DNA from 2 places in the Candidatus Macondimonas diazotrophica genome. Region 2 is predicted to be linked to the other one. Evidence: predicted binding sites of a transcription regulator. Region 2 holds the regulator's gene; the other holds the start of a gene.
The links. The regulator sigma-54, encoded in region 2, starts transcription at its own class of promoters, with help from an activator protein. The targets are predictions, from matches to a motif close to TGGCANGNTNCNTGCTT.
Positions count from the first base shown of each region.

Region 1 (7,910 bases), on a different contig from region 2:
GCGATCGCCGATCGCGGCGGGCACCGCCGGATGTTTCTTGCGCTGCTCACGCTCATCAACGTGCTGGCGACCGCAGCGCTCTGGACCGTCCGTCCCGAGGCAGATCTGGCGCTGCGCGCATTGCTGTTGGCGGGGATCGGTACGGTGGCGCTGGAGCTCGCCTTCGTCTTCTACAACGCACAGCTCGGCGATCTGGCCACTCCCCAGCGTGTCGGCCGCTGGTCCGGCTGGGCCTGGGGTCTGGGCTATCTGGGCGGCCTGGCCTGTCTGCTCCTAGCGCTGATCGGATTCGTGCAGGCCGATCCCCCGCCATTTGGCCTGGATCCGGAGGCGGCCGAACCGGTCCGGGCAACCTTCCTGCTGGCGGCGGGATGGACGGCGCTGTTTGCGCTTCCGCTGCTCTTGATGGTGCGCGACCCGGTGCGAGCGGCGACCGGCAGGACCGGCGGTTTCGTGGTGCAGGCCGCGTTCCGTGATCTGTGGCGTTCGCTGCGCGGGCTGATGCGCGAAAGATCATTGCTGCGGTTTTTCCTGGGCCGGCTGTTGTTGATCGACGGACTGACGACGGTATTCGCCTTCGGGGGTCTGTTCGCTGCTGGGACTTTCGGCTTCGATGAACGATCGGTGTTGCTGTTCGCCATCGTGCTGAACCTGACGTCGGCCGTGGGTGCCATTGGATTTGCCTGGCTGGATGATCATCTCGGCGCTCGCTCGGCCATGATCTGGAGTCTGATCGGGCTTCTGCTCACGGGCAGTGCGCTCCTGTTGGCACCGGATGCTCGATCCTTTTGGGTCTGGGGGGCGTTGCTGGGGATTTTCGTGGGCCCGGCGCAGGCCGCCAGCCGATCCTATCTGGTGCGCATGGCGCCCGCGGCGCAGCGCAACGAGTTGTTCGGCTTGATGGCTTTTTCGGGCAAGGCCACAACGTTTCTGGGCCCGTTTCTCGTGGCCGCGCTTACGGCCGCCAGCGGTAGTCAACGGATCGGGTTATCGGTGGTCTTATTCATGTTTGCCGGTGCACTCCTGTTGACGGCGGGGATCGCTACGGATCGCCCCGGACCGAAAGCTCGCTAGACTCAATGAGGAAAATCATCTGCGGAGGAGGACGCATGGAAGTTGTCAAGCCCTATCCCGCCGCTACTGTCGTGTTGTTGCGCGATGGCCCGCAAGGCGTGGAAGTGTTCATGGTGCGCCGTCACCATCAAATCGATTTTGCGGGCGGCGCATTGGTGTTTCCCGGCGGCAAGGTGGCGCCGGACGACGAGCAGCTGGCCCGGAAATGGGCGCCGGATGATCCATTGGCAGCATTTCGGGTCGCGGCAATTCGGGAGCTGTTCGAGGAAAGTGGGTTGCTGCTGGCCAAGCCTCGCGCGGCAGGTAACGGAGAGGCCGATGCATCCGTCGACCGGCTGCGCACGGAGCTGGCGCAGGCGGGGGCGAGTTTCGAGGAGCTGCTTGAGGCAGTTGGGGCTGTTCTAGAACTCGATGCGCTGTTGCCCTTTGCGCACTGGATCACGCCAGAGATGATGCCCAAGCGGTTCGATACCCATTTTTTTCTGGCGCGGATGCGGGGCGATGCGCAGTTGCGCCACGATGGCGGTGAGACCGTCGATTCTCTGTGGATTACTCCGGGTGACGCCATCGTCGCGGCGCAGGATGGCCGCCATACCATCATTTGGCCGACGTTGATGAACCTACAGAAACTGACCGGTCACCCGACGATCGATAGCCTATGGGCGGCAACCGGATCGGCCCCGATCGTCACCGTGTTGCCGCGGCTGGTCGATACGCCGCAAGGCAAGCGGATGCGTATTCCGCCCGAGGCAGGATACGAACATTGGGAGGTGGATTTGAGGCAGGTGATGGGGCGTTAGGAAGAGGCCGGAGGGGCTGTGGTCAGCACGGCTCCGGCCTGCAAATCCATTACTCGAAGCGAACTTTCGGCGTGGGCGTCAGCGAGAGAATCGGTGCGATTACCGTGCCGACCCCCGGCACCGTGGCGACACCCGCGATGACTGTCGTCTTGGTGGCGGTGACCGTCAGGTTGACGCCCTTGACGGCGCTTTGGCGCGCCACATATGTCAACAGCGGCGCTTCGGCTTCCACTCCACGGGCGAGATCGCTGACCAGAACCACATCGCGTTCGGTGAGATCGGCGACGGGTTTCTGGAACGGGCCGAGTTCGATGATGTAGGCCTGTCCGGTAACGCCCGATAATTCGTGATCGCTCATTTCGACGGGCTGGGCGGTTGCGAGGGCGGGGGCGGCCAAAAGCGCTACAGGGAAGATAGAATGCGGTTTCATGGTGCACTCCTGTCGGTGTCTTCGCAAAGCTTCACGCGGTGTTCTGTGTATAGCCTTGCTGGCGTCTGAGACGCAAGACATGTGCCAGATTATTTTACCAGATGGCGATCCATGCCCCGAAGAGATCATCGAGTGATGGTGATCCCGTCTTAACCTTAAACCACGAATGGCCGATCTTTCATCTCCGGAATGTGACCGTTGGCCACTGGCGCAAATCAACATGAATTCAGCTGCTCCATTGCAACACTCGCCGATCGGCGTCCTGCTGGTGAACTTGGGGAGTCCCGCGGCACCTGAAGCCGGCGCGGTCCGTCGCTATCTGGCGGAATTTCTGAGTGATCCACGGGTTATCGAGGCGCCGCGCTGGTTATGGTGGCCGATCTTGCACGGCGTGATTCTGCGCGTCCGGCCGCGTCGCAGCGCGGAGGCCTATGATAGTGTCTGGATGACGGAAGGATCACCCCTGTTGGTGTATTCCCGGCGCCAGGCCACTGCGCTACAAGGGATCTTGGACCGGCAAGCCCCGGGCGTGTATCAGGTCGCCGTGGCCATGCGGTACGGCAGCCCGCCGATGACGGTAGCGCTCGATCGCCTGTGCGCCTCGGGTTGCGAGCGCATTCTGGTGCTGCCGCTCTATCCTCAATATTCGGCGACGACAACCGCGTCGGTGATCGATTCGGTCGGGGCTTGGCTGAGCGCTCAGCGCGCGCTCCCGGAAGTGCAGTGGGTCAACCAGTATGCCTGCGCGCCCGGCTATATTGCGGCGCTTGCCGCCAGTGTCCGCGCCTATTGGGACCGGATGGGTCAGGGCGAACGCCTGTTGATGTCCTTCCATGGCATTCCTCAGCGCTACGCGGATCTGGGCGATCCCTATCCAGTGCAATGCCAGATGACAGCGCAGGCCCTAGCTGCGGCGCTCGCACTCGAACCGGATCAATGGACGATGGCGTTTCAGTCCCGCTTCGGACCCACCCGGTGGCTCGGCCCCTATACCGACGACGTGCTGGTGGAATGGGCGACTCACGGGGTGCGGACTGTGGATGCGCTGTGTCCTGGGTTCGCGACCGATTGCCTCGAAACGCTGGAGGAGATCGCAATCCGCTATGCCGGGGAGTTCCAAAAAATGAACGGCACGCTGCGCTACATTCCGGCGCTCAACGATGCGCCTGATCACATGGAATTTCTTGCAGATCTGGTGACTTGCCGTACGATGCCGTGGCGGGCGTGACGATCAGTCGAAGGGATGGCGTGTCATCCGTGCATGCAAAGGGCTCGAGCGGGGGAAGTGGCTGCGCAGAAACGCCATCTGGTCCGCCAGCACACGGCGGCCTTTCAGATAGATATATTCCGCATGAGTCGGCGTAAAGGGCACCGCGAGCAGCTGCATCCCGGCTTGTTCCGGCGTCCGCCCCGCCTTGTGGTTGTTGCATCGTTTGCATGCGGCAACGACATTGGTCCAAACGTCTTTCCCGCCCTGACTGATCGGCGTGACATGATCCCGTGACAGGTCGCTGACCGGGAAGCGCCCACCACAGTAGAGGCATAGGTGCCCATCGCGACGAAACAAAGTGCGGTTGCCGAGGGGTGGCGTGTAGCGGTCGCGGAGCTCGTGAATGACATGGTTGTGGCCAAAGGTGGCCAGGATGGAATGAATTTCGATCACGCTGCGCTGACCGGTTAGAGCGTTGAAGCCGCCGCGAATGCAATAGAGCGACGCCCCCAGAGCGTAGGCCACTTCTCCGAGGTGGTGCAGGCGCGCCGCCTGCTGGTAATCGATCCATTCCAGCGGCATGCCACTGGCGTCGGTGCGCAGAACATGTTGATTCAAGTCGTGCATGGGGTACCCCTGGCGGCAGACCCGTCTCTTCCTGAAGCTCGCCCTTGTATGTCAGAACGGCACTGAAAATGCAAGGCCGGGAATGCGGCGAAGGACGCATTGCGAGGGTGCGCACGCATTGGTTCCTCGTGCCGTGCCCAGTTCGCTCGCCCGGCTGGCGCTTCCAAGATGCCAGCGGGATATGAACAGGATGTGTCGGCACACTGGGTCCGCAGCGCAGCACGGCGCAAGGTGGCGATCGCAACGTCGGACAGCCGCGCGCTGAAACGCCTTGGCCGGAGTGGCCGCAGGAGTCATGGTGCATGGGGGAGCCGAGGCGACTTTGGTGCCCGGGGCCGGACTCGAACCGGCATGGGACAAGCCCGAGGGATTTTAAGTCCCTTGCGTCTACCGATTTCGCCACCCGGGCGCTCGGCCCGCGTATTGTAGCCTACTGACTGATTCTCGCCGAGCGACTCGTCAGTGGGGCGAAGGCGGCTACATCGCAGTAGACAAAAAATTGACAATTTCGTCCCCCGCTGCCCAAGATAACCCCAATTCTGAAAACAAGACGTTCAGTTGATGGGTTCTGGAGGCAAAAGGGGCATGGGTCAGGCAAAAATCCTAATTCTGAATGATGATCCGCGCCAAGCAGAACTCCTGAAAACCATCCTCGGTTTCATCGATCTTCAGGCCGAACAGGTTCGTGACCCGGCCAATTGGGACTGGTCGCAGTGGGAACGCAAGGAATGGGCTGCGGTTTGCGTCGGCCAACTCGATTCTCTTGAGCTGCGCGACGCTTCTCTGGCTCGTCTGCATCAGCAGGCACCCCACCTGCCGATCCTTTGGCTGGATTCAGGATCGCCGGGACCAGCCAATCATCCACTTTGGCCCGTGAAACAACCCGTGCGCCACGAACAGTTGGTCGAAACGCTGCGTCAGGTCGATCTGTATCGGCAAGGCACCGATATGAAAGGGCGGCCGCGTAACGTCGAGTTGTTCCGCAGTCTGGTCGGTAATTCCCGGGCGATTCGCAATGTCCGAAAGCTGATCAGTCAGGTCGCAGGCTCCGATGCCAATGTATTGATTCTGGGTGAATCGGGCACGGGGAAGGAAGTCGTTGCGCGCAATATCCATTATTACTCGACGCGCCGCAACGCACCGTTCGTGGCCGTGAACTGTGGAGCCATTCCCGGGGAACTGCTGGAGTCTGAACTTTTCGGTCATGAAAAGGGTGCTTTTACGGGTGCGGTGACTAGCCGGGAGGGGCGATTCGAGGCAGCGCAGGGCGGGACGCTATTTCTGGACGAGATCGGCGACATGAGTTTGCCGATGCAGGTCAAGCTGTTGCGGGTCTTGCAAGAGCGGGTCTTCGAGCGCGTGGGCAGCAATCGCAGCGTTCCGGCCGATGTTCGGATCGTCGCGGCGACGCATCGGGTATTGGAAGACCAGATTGCAAAAGGACTGTTCCGTGAAGACCTTTATTATCGCTTGAATGTATTTCCAATCCAAATGCCGCCGTTGCGCGATCGGATCGAGGATCTGCCGCTGTTGCTGGAGGAGATTGTTGCCCGCCTGGAGCATGAGCGCGGCACCTCCGTCCGCCTGACGCCGGCCGCAGTAATAGCGTTGTGCCAGTCGCGCTGGCCCGGAAATGTTCGGGAGTTGGCCAATCTGGTCGAGCGGCTCGCCATTCTTCATCCTTTCGGTAGCGTCGACTTGGCCGATTTACCGGAGAATTATCGCGGTAAAGTGGCGAGCGACGATGAGGCCGAGAAACTGCCCGCGATTCACCCTGCCTTGGAGTCTTTGTCCGGCAGCGATGGATCGGCCATGCCGCGGTTGCCGCGCGAAGGATTGGACCTCAAGCAGCACTTGGCGGATATGGAAATGCACCTGATTCGGCAAGCGTTGGAGGCCAGTGACGGGGTGGTATCCCAAGCCGCAAAGTTGTTGCGGCTTGGCCGAACCACGCTGGTTGAAAAACTACGGAAGTACGGCCTGATGCGATCGGATCTCCCGACCGATCATTGACCACGATTCCTTCCGCCTCCTGTTCTGCCTTCTCCTTGGATCGAAACTTGGCGCTTGGCGCTCGTGCTCGCGTCCAGCGCGTCAGAATTCTGGCGGTCCGCACGCCATCGGCGTTTGCTTGGTTTGCAGTGCCCCTATAAAAGATAAATAAAAACAATAAATTATATTTTTCATTTGCCCTTCTTCTCTGCTTGGAACGTTTCCTGCTTTAGATGGCCGCCGAAAGAGCCACAGCAACTGCTGTCGGAAATTCGGCGTTCGGGAGACAACCTAAGCCCTCTCTGCAAACTGGAAATAAAGAGGGGGTTCCAAAATGGAGAAGAGCCATGATGCAGCCCGCTCACAATGAAGCCCGTCAACAGCATGATCTCGTTGTCCAGCATGCCCCGCTGGTACGGCGGATTGCACAACACCTGGCCAGCCGATTGCCGGCCAGCGTCCAGATCGACGATCTGATTCAGGCAGGCATGATCGGGTTGCTGGAGGCTGCGCGGAACTACGATGCCAATCAAGGTGCGAGCTTCGAGACCTACGCCGGAATCCGCATTCGCGGCGCAATGCTCGATGAAACACGCAAGGTGGACTGGGCACCTCGGTCCGTACATCGAAAAGCGCGTGAGATGGCGACGTTCGTGCATGAGTTGGAGCATCAACTGGGGCGCGTGGCCAAGCCAGCCGAGGTGGCGGCCGCCATGCAGATCGATCTTGATCAGTACTATCAGATCGTCGAAGACGCGGCCGGATGTCGCGTATTGAGCCTGGATGAGCCGGATAATGGCGTTGTCGATGCGGGCGAGATCCCCGGCGATGGCGATCGGGACGATCCGGCTGAGCAGATCGAAGCGGATGGCTTTCGGGCGGTTCTGGCAGAAGTGATGGCGGGTCTTCCGGAAAAGGAATGCCTGGTGATGTCGTTGTACTACGAGCAGGATTTGAATCTGCGCCAAATCGGCGCGGTCATGGGAGTCAGTGAGTCGCGCGCCTGCCAAATTCACAGCCAGGCGGTAAAGCGTATCCGGAGCCGAATGGCGGATTGGGTCAGGTAACCGTCAACAGAAAATCCCGGGTTGTCAAAAAACTGGCGAACTGACAATTGATTGGCGCGGAAATCCTCAAGTTGACGGAAAGCTGACCGATACACTCTTCGGTTGGGTTAACTGAGGACAAGGGCCATGCAAGGAAAACGCATTGTTGGAACTGCCGGAATTCAGGAACAGGTGTGCACGACTGCTCCTCAGTCCGCTGGGGGTCTGGTGGTTGTTTCACTGTTGCAGCAATTGGGGGAGCGTTGGTCGGAGGCTCAGCGAATCGCACATCTTCGCGACCTGGTGATGGCCAAGGCTTATCGGCCGGATGCGCAGCGTATGGCGGCGAAATTCATGAATCAGCAACGGAGTGAAACCACGTGATGGTCTTTTGGTGCTCGACGTAATGAGTCGTTCGAGTTCGGATGGTTGCGATGGGCCAAGGCCATAAACACCTTGGAGGGCGTGGCTACGAAGTCATCCGAGGGCAGCAGCGTATCCATGATCTGTTGGCGGAGTGGGCTTCCGACCTTACCAATGTGACCGTTTGTGTGGAGGATTCGACGGAGCTACCCGCCAGGCTGGTGCCGCTTGCAGATGAATGGGTGATTCGTCGGCTCGATGCAATTCCGGATGCCGTGATGGTGGAAGGCCCGCAGCCTCGTCTCGTATTGAAGCGAGGCGGGCAGCGCCTGGAGGTCAGTTGTCGGCAGACGAGCCAGCGGGCGTGC
Region 1 is NZ_SRIO01000001.1:84,250-92,159, reverse strand. Features, by position in the region: gene E4680_RS00440 (MFS transporter) at 1-1,074, shown strand, start outside; gene E4680_RS00435 (NUDIX hydrolase) at 1,110-1,874, shown strand; gene E4680_RS00430 (hypothetical protein) at 1,924-2,304, opposite strand; gene hemH (ferrochelatase) at 2,525-3,532, shown strand; gene E4680_RS00420 (HNH endonuclease) at 3,536-4,141, opposite strand; tRNA gene E4680_RS00415 (tRNA-Leu) at 4,465-4,550, opposite strand; gene E4680_RS00410 (sigma-54 dependent transcriptional regulator) at 4,727-6,154, shown strand; gene E4680_RS00405 (RNA polymerase sigma factor FliA) at 6,481-7,200, shown strand; gene E4680_RS00400 (hypothetical protein) at 7,327-7,563, shown strand; gene E4680_RS00395 (PilZ domain-containing protein) at 7,614-7,910, shown strand, end outside.
Region 1: E4680_RS00405 (RNA polymerase sigma factor FliA) is a predicted target of sigma-54. The motif match lies at 6,347-6,363, and genes of this name have one in related genera.

Region 2 (7,910 bases):
CACGGCACAGGCCGGCCTTGGCGGGTACGGAAGTCATCGACGTTACGGCCCTGCAGCCGACCGAGCACGCAACGCCGAATCGATTACAGGCCCCCGATGGATTCATTCCCGACGATCGAACACAGCCGATGCGGCTTGGCGCACCGGTGAAGGTGGAAATCCAGAATCAAGCCGGCAGATCCCCCTGGCATCTGGAGACCGGCGAGCTGGAGTATATCGGTGCCCGCCAGCGGCTGGCATCTCATACAACGGTTACCGTAACCCAAGGCAAAAACCGGCTTGAAGCCGAAGCGTTCGATGCGGATCTGGCTGCGGGCCACATCATTCTGACCGGCCAGGTGAGAGCGCGTTATGTTCCTTGATGCCAATCGGGTTCGTCCGCTGTTTGCTGCCGTGCTGCTGTGGAATGCAACCCTGGCGAACGCTGCGCCCGCCGCGGCGCCCATTCTCATCGAGGCGGATCGCGCCGAACTCGATCAAAACCAGCTCCAAAGTACCTACACCGGCAATGTGCGTATCACGCAGGGCACGACGGTGTTCACCGGCGAGCGTGTCACCGTACTGCACGACCCGGACGGCGTGCCGCGCCGGGTGGACGTCGCTGGAACACCTGCGCGCTTCAGTCAGCCCGCCGAAGCCAAGACGCCCGCGATCGATGCCAGGGCGGAGCGCATGCGCTACGACGCCGAATCCGGCCAACTGGAACTCAACGGATCGGCGTGGATCCGCCAAAATCGGGATGAAGTCTCGGGCGAGCGATTGATCTACGACCGCGTCAACCAGCGCATCCTCGCCACGGGCGAAGCCGGCGGCACCGATCGCGTTCGCATCACGATCCAGCCGCGCACCAGCCAGGATGATGCAACGCCATGAGCTGCGTGCTGGAAGCGGACACCCTCACCAAGCGCTACCGCAACCGCTCGGTGGTCAATGAGGTCTCGCTCCGTGTCCAGGCAGGTGAAGTGGTTGGCCTGCTGGGCCCCAATGGGGCCGGGAAAACGACCATGTTCTACATGATGGCGGGCCTGGTCCGACCGGATCGCGGGCGTATCATGCTGAGTGGCGAGGAAATCTCCGATCTTCCGATCCATTTGCGCGCGCGCCGTGGAATCGGTTATCTGCCCCAGGAAGCCTCGGTCTTCCGCCGGTTGACGGTGGCAGAGAACATTCTGGCGATTCTTGAACTCCGGCCCACGCTATCGGCGACGGATCGCAAGCGACGCTGCCAGTCCCTGCTGGAGGAGTTTCACATTGCGCATCTGCGTGACTCCCAGGGCATGAGCCTCTCGGGTGGCGAAAGGCGACGACTGGAGATCGCCCGCGCCCTGGCCGCCGAACCCAGCTTCATCCTGCTCGATGAGCCTTTTGCGGGCGTCGACCCCATTTCTGTCGTGGACATTCAGCGGATCGTGACCCACCTGCGCGATCGCGAGATCGGGGTCCTCATCACCGATCACAATGTCCGCGAAACACTTCATATTTGCGAGCGCGCCTATATCCTGAGCGAAGGCTCCATCATTGCCCAAGGTGAGCCTGATCAGATCCTGGCCGATAAGACCGTAAGGGAAGTCTACCTGGGCCAAGCATTCCAACTTTGACAGCCTTGCGCCCCACAGCCCCTTCGAGGGAGTAGAATCCGAACAATGATCGCTGCCAACCATTCGTCGTTCCTATGAAACAGACACTGCACCTCAAAATGGGCCAGCGTCTGGCCATGACCCCTCAACTGCAGCAGGCAATCCGCCTGCTCCAACTGTCGTCGATCGAATTGCAACAGGAAATCCAGACCATCCTCGATAACAATCTGATGATCGAGAATGGGTCAGCCGAGGGAAGCGACACGGCCGAGGACGCAGCCAGCGACTACCAGGAGACTGCAGGGGATTCGATGACCGGCCTTGATGCGTCAGCCGAAGCCCCAACCGATGCGCGCGGTGACGACTTAGACCTGGCGTGGGAAGACCCATGGTCGCAGGGCGAGGACACGGTTGCCGGCAGCGGGGAAGCCTGGGACTTCAATCAAACACCCAGTCAGGACGGCGGCGAGCTGCGAGATCATCTGATCTGGCAGATGCGTCTGGGCCACTTTTCCGAAACTGATGAGGCCATAGCGCTTGCCATCATCGACGCCATCAACGATGACGGCTATCTCACCGAGTCGCTCGATGCACTGGTTGGCGAGGTGGGTCCGGACTTGGCCACCGAGCCGGCTGAAATTCTTGCGGTTCTGCAACGGATTCAAGGTTTCGATCCCTTGGGTGTCGGCGCCCGTGACCTGCGCGAAGCGCTGCTGTTGCAGCTCAAGGCGATTCAGCCCAGCGACGTGCTCCCACTTGCGTGCGAGCTGGTCGAACATCACCTGGATCTGTTGGCCAACCGAGATTTCGCCACGCTTCAGCGCCGACTCAAAACGACGGAGGACGGATTGCGAGCGGCGATCGAATTGATCCAGCGCCTCAACCCACGTCCAGGGGCACAGATCTCTCAGAAAACGGCGGGATACGTGATACCCGATGTGATTGTCCGCCGTTCCGGTACGGGTTGGCGAGTCGATCTCAATACGGAAACCACCCCCAAGCTACGCATCAATCGGCTGTATGCCTCCCTCATCAAGCGTGCGGACAGCAGTCGCGACAACGAAACGATGCGTCAGCACCTCCAAGAGGCGCGATGGTTTCTGAAGAGTCTCCAGAGTCGCAACGAAACGCTGTTCAAAGTGGCCTCCAGCATCGTTGAACGCCAACAAGCCTTTTTCGATCACGGTGAAGAAGCCATGCAACCCATGGTGTTGCGCGAAATCGCCGAAGCGGTCGGCATGCACGAAAGCACCATTTCCCGCGTGACCAATCAAAAATACATGCATACCCCACGCGGCATCTTCGAGTTCAAGTACTTCTTTTCCAGCCACGTGACCACCGTCGACGGTGGCGAATGTTCCGCTACTGCGATTCAGGCCATGATCCGCAAGCTCATCGCGGCAGAAAACCCGCGCAAACCGCTGAGCGACAGTAAACTCACAGAGATGTTGCTGGGAAATGGAATCAATGTCGCCCGACGCACGGTTGCCAAGTATCGCGAATCCATGTCCATTCCACCTTCGAACGAACGCAAGCGACTGGTTTGAAGGGGCTGATTACCAAGGGGATGCCAGATGAAAATTGATGTTACCGGCCAGAATATCGAAATCACGACCGCCATCCGTCAATACGCCGCCGAGAAGCTCGAACGCATCCAGCGGCACCTCGATCAACCGCTGGACGCTCATATGGTGTTGCGGGTCGAAAAGGAACGCCATCATGCCGAAGCCAAGATCCCGGTGAACGGCAGCACGCTATTCGCCGATGCCACCAGCGAAGACATGTATGCGGCGATTGACGCCTTGGCCGACAAACTCGACCGCCAGGCGCTGCGTTACAAGGACAAGAATAACGATCACCATCCCCGGGAAGCCCGAAAATCCGAGATTCATAACCAATAGAGCGCCTAGCCCGGTCAAGCCTGCATGCTGCCAGGCTTGACCGCTTCCTTCCCGAGATCGCCACTTCGCAAGGTAACCCCTCTGATGAAGCTTTTGATCCTGAGTGGTTTGTCTGGCGCAGGAAAGAGCGTGGCCTTGCACATGCTGGAAGATCTTGGTCTTTACTGCGTGGACAATCTGCCGCTGTCCTTGCTCGAGGCACTCGTTGAGGATTTCTCCCGGCATGGGGATTTCTCCTCCCAGGGCGTCGCGGTCGGCATCGATGCGCGTTCTCGTGCGCCGGAACTGGACAGCTTCGGCGAATGCCTGGCTCGGTTACGTCGGCGGGGTGTGGATGTCGAGACCATATTCCTTCAAGCCGAACCGGATACGCTGCTCAAACGTTACAGCGAAACCCGGCGGCGTCACCCGTTGAGCAGCACGCAACGGGCGCTGGTCGAGGCCATCGAAGCGGAGCGCAAGCTGCTCAGCCCAATCGCCGAGCAAGCCGATCTGGTGCTGGATACCAGCCTGACCACGATGCACCAGTTGCGCGACAGCATCCGTCAACGCGTGCACGGTCGGGATGGCTTCTTTTCACTCATGATCCAGTCGTTCGCCTACAAACAGGGGGTTCCGTCCGATGCGGATTTCGTATTCGATATCCGCTGTCTGCCTAATCCTCACTGGCAACCGGGTCTGCGTCCGTTGACTGGTCTGGATACCGAGGTGGCGACCTATCTCGAAGCGGAGCCGCTGACTCAGGCTCTTTTCGACGATATCCGGTCCTATCTGGAACATTGGCTGCCGCGTTTCGAAACCGAAAACCGCAGTTACTTGACCGTGGCCATCGGCTGCACCGGAGGCCAGCATCGCTCGGTATATATGGCCGAGCGCCTGAAGCGCCATTTCAGCGCCAGTTACCCCAAAGTTTTGGTACGGCACACCGGTCTCCGATAGCAATATACGTGCCCATACGTTTTCATTCGCTGGACTGAATCTGTCCGTTTCCCTTAAAATGCCGGATATTGACTATTACCATCTGGACGGCCGGGTCAGGCCGTGGCCAATTGGAGCCGGGCGATGTCCGACACTGATCGTCCCGACAAAAAACCCGACCAAGCCGCCGCACTTCGAGAGGCGCTGAACCGCGGCGCCTATCAGCATGCGCAACGTTTGCTGCAAACGCTGCACCCGGCAGAAATCGCCGCGTTGCTGGAATCCACGCCATCTCCCGAACGCGAATTCATCTGGACCCTGGTCCCCGCCGAAGAAAACGGCGAAGTTCTCTTGCACGTCAATGACGATGTCCGTAATGCACTGATCCGTCACATGGATCCGGCCGAGCTGGTCGCAGCCACCGAACATCTGGACCTCGATGATCTCGCCGATCTGATCGATGATCTGCCGCGTGCAGTCACCCGCCAGCTCTTGCAGGCAATGGACCAACAGGAACGTTGGCGCCTGGAAACGGTTCTGTCCTATCCGGCGGAAAGCGCCGGGGGATTGATGAACCCCGAGGTCACGACCGTCAGACCGAACGTGACGCTTGATGTGGTCATTCGCTATCTTCGCCTCAAGGCGGAACTCCCAGACCAGACCGAGCAGCTGGTCATCGTCGACCGCTACGGCCACTACGTCGGCACGCTGCCGCTGCAGACCCTGTTGATCAGCGATCCAGACAAAACCGTGGCCGAGGTCATGGATACGGAAGTCGAACCGATTCCAGTGGATCTGCCGGCCCGCAAGGTCGCTCAACGATTCGCCGATCGGGACCTGTTGTCCGCGCCAGTCGTCAGTGTGGACGGTCTAGTGATCGGACGCATCACCATTGACGATGTCGTCGATGTGATCCGAGACGAAAGCGAACATTCGATGATGAGTCAAGTCGGCCTCAACGAAGAGGAAGACATGTTCGCGCCGGCCCTGCAGAGCTTTCGACGCAGGACCCTCTGGCTGGGGATCAACCTGGTCACCGCATTCATTGCTTCAGCGGTCGTGGGTTTGTTCGAAGCCACGCTACAGCAGGTCGTCGCGCTTGCCGTACTGATGCCGATTGTCGCCAGCATGGGCGGCATTGCGGGCAGTCAGACTCAGACGCTTATCATCCGCGGGCTCGCTCAGGGGCGGCTCACCGCCAGCAATGCGCAGCGCTTTATCAACAAGGAAATAATACTCGGCCTGCTCAATGGCTTGGCATGGGCGCTTGTCACTGCCTTGCTCGCCTTTGTCTGGTTTGGTCGCAGCGATCTCGCTCTGGTGATGGGGCTTGCAATGGTGGTCAACCTCTTGCTTGCAGCCGCCAGCGGGATCGGCGTGCCACTGATGATGCGGCGCCTTTCGATCGACCCTGCGCTGGCTGGCCATGTGGTGCTCACGACCGTGACCGATGTTGCCGGTTTTTTTGCGTTTCTTGGATTGGGCAGTTTGCTGCTCCGATAAAGACGGACTTTCATCAGGTGTGCACCGAGGGGTTCCTTGTTAGAATCCGCCACCTTCAACATTCAGTACAGCATTCGGGATGACACACGCATGCGTCACGGCATCACCCTATCTGCGTTTCTGCAACAGGAACAACGTCTCCACGACCTGAGCGCCGATCTGGCCGGGGTGATCGACGACATGGCACGAGCAATCAAGCAGATTGCTCATCATGTCAGCCTAGGTGCGCTCGGCGGGGTACTTGGCAACACCGATGCCATCAACATTCAAGGCGAAGTCCAGAAAAAACTGGACGTCGAAGCCAATGACATCATCCTGCGCTGTCATGAAACGTCGGGGCGCGTTGCGGCAATGGCCTCCGAGGAAATGGACTCCATCTATCTGCTTCCGATCGGCGAGCGGCGTGGCGACTACCTGCTGGTTTTCGATCCGCTCGATGGCTCCACCAATATCGACATCAACCTGTCGATCGGCACCATTTTTTCTGTTCTGCCCTGCCCGCGTGGCGTCACCGAGCCTCGCGAAAGCGACTTCCTCCAACCAGGGCGCAATCAATGCTGTGCCGGATACGCCCTCTATGGTCAGGCCACCATTTTGGTGCTGACGCTGGGACGTGGGGTCGTCAGCTTCACCCTGGATCGGGCCGTTGGCGAGTTCATCCTTGTTCAGGACAGCTTGCATATCGATACCGAAGGTCACGAATACGCCATCAATACCTCAAACTGGCGATTCTGGGAGCCTCCCATTCAACGCTACATTGAAGAATGCCATGCTGGAACCACCGGACCCCGCGGCAAGAACTTCAACATGCGCTGGATGGGCGCCATGGTCGCCGATTGCCATCGCGTGTTGAGTCGTGGCGGGATATTCCTGTACCCGCGCGACCTCCGCGATCCCACCAAGCCTGGCAAATTGCGTCAGCTTTATGAGGCCAATCCAATGGCGCTGCTGGCGGAGCAGGCCGGCGGGGTGGCCAGTACGGGCCGCCAGGCCATCCTGGATTTGCTCCCCAAGACGCTTCATCAACGCATCCCCGTAATTCTGGGGGCCAGCGAGGAAGTGAGGCTGATCGAAAACTACTACCGTGATCACCCGATACATCCGGAATGATTCCCCCGCCTGGCTCGCTTGAGTCTGGTGAAAAGCTCACCTAGAATGGCATCGCTTCGCAGGATTAGAGTCAGCAAGCCCGCTTCGCATACGGGCGCTGCCGAGGCCTGCATCCATTTGCCACGCAAGGAACCCTTATGCCTTCGCGCTTGTCCGGCATAGCACTCCTCGGTTTTCTATCCCTGCCCTTTCACGCTGTCGCATCCGATCGGATCGACGTGCCGATCCTGGGACCGAACGGTCCGTCGCGTGAGCATATCGGCGTCACGTCCTGGAGCGCGCTCAAGGATCAGGGTGTGGTGCGCCAACAATACGACTTCAGTTGTGGTTCGGCGTCGCTGACGACGATCTTGCAGGAATACATCGGCCTGCAAGTTACTGAAACGGATGCCATGAACGGCATGCTGCGCTTCGGTGAAACCCAAAAAATCATCGAACGGCGCGGATTTTCGCTTCTGGATATGAAGCGCTATGCGGCGCAGATCGGCTATCGCAGCGCCGGGTTCAAGGCCGAGTTTTCGGACCTTGAGACACTCAAACATCCCGGCATCGTGCCCATCAAGTACGCCGGATTCGATCATTTCGTGGTTCTCAAGTCGATTCATGCAGGTCATGTCCTGATCGCGGATCCGGCGCTGGGCAACTTCACCATGACCACCTCGCAGTTCCAGAAATTCTGGGAGCCGAAGGTCATCTTCATTGTCTATCCCAAGATCGGGGAAGAAAAGAATTTCGGCTTCGCGCTGTCGGACAACGATCTCAGCTTCATCGGTGAAGATCGCATCCGACGCACGGCTCTGCTCGAAATTCCCGGTTTCTGGTCTGCATTGCAAGCCACCAATTTCCGGTCTGTCGGCATACGCTGAGCGCAGTCCTTGCCTGTGAGATCTCTCGGCCCCTC
Region 2 is NZ_SRIO01000002.1:1,217-9,126, reverse strand. Features, by position in the region: gene lptC (LPS export ABC transporter periplasmic protein LptC) at 1-362, shown strand, start outside; gene lptA (lipopolysaccharide transport periplasmic protein LptA) at 352-873, shown strand; gene lptB (LPS export ABC transporter ATP-binding protein) at 870-1,598, shown strand; gene E4680_RS01575 (RNA polymerase factor sigma-54) at 1,673-3,124, shown strand; gene hpf (ribosome hibernation-promoting factor, HPF/YfiA family) at 3,152-3,478, shown strand; gene rapZ (RNase adapter RapZ) at 3,563-4,417, shown strand; gene mgtE (magnesium transporter) at 4,541-5,899, shown strand; gene E4680_RS01555 (class 1 fructose-bisphosphatase) at 5,990-7,009, shown strand; gene E4680_RS01550 (C39 family peptidase) at 7,147-7,875, shown strand.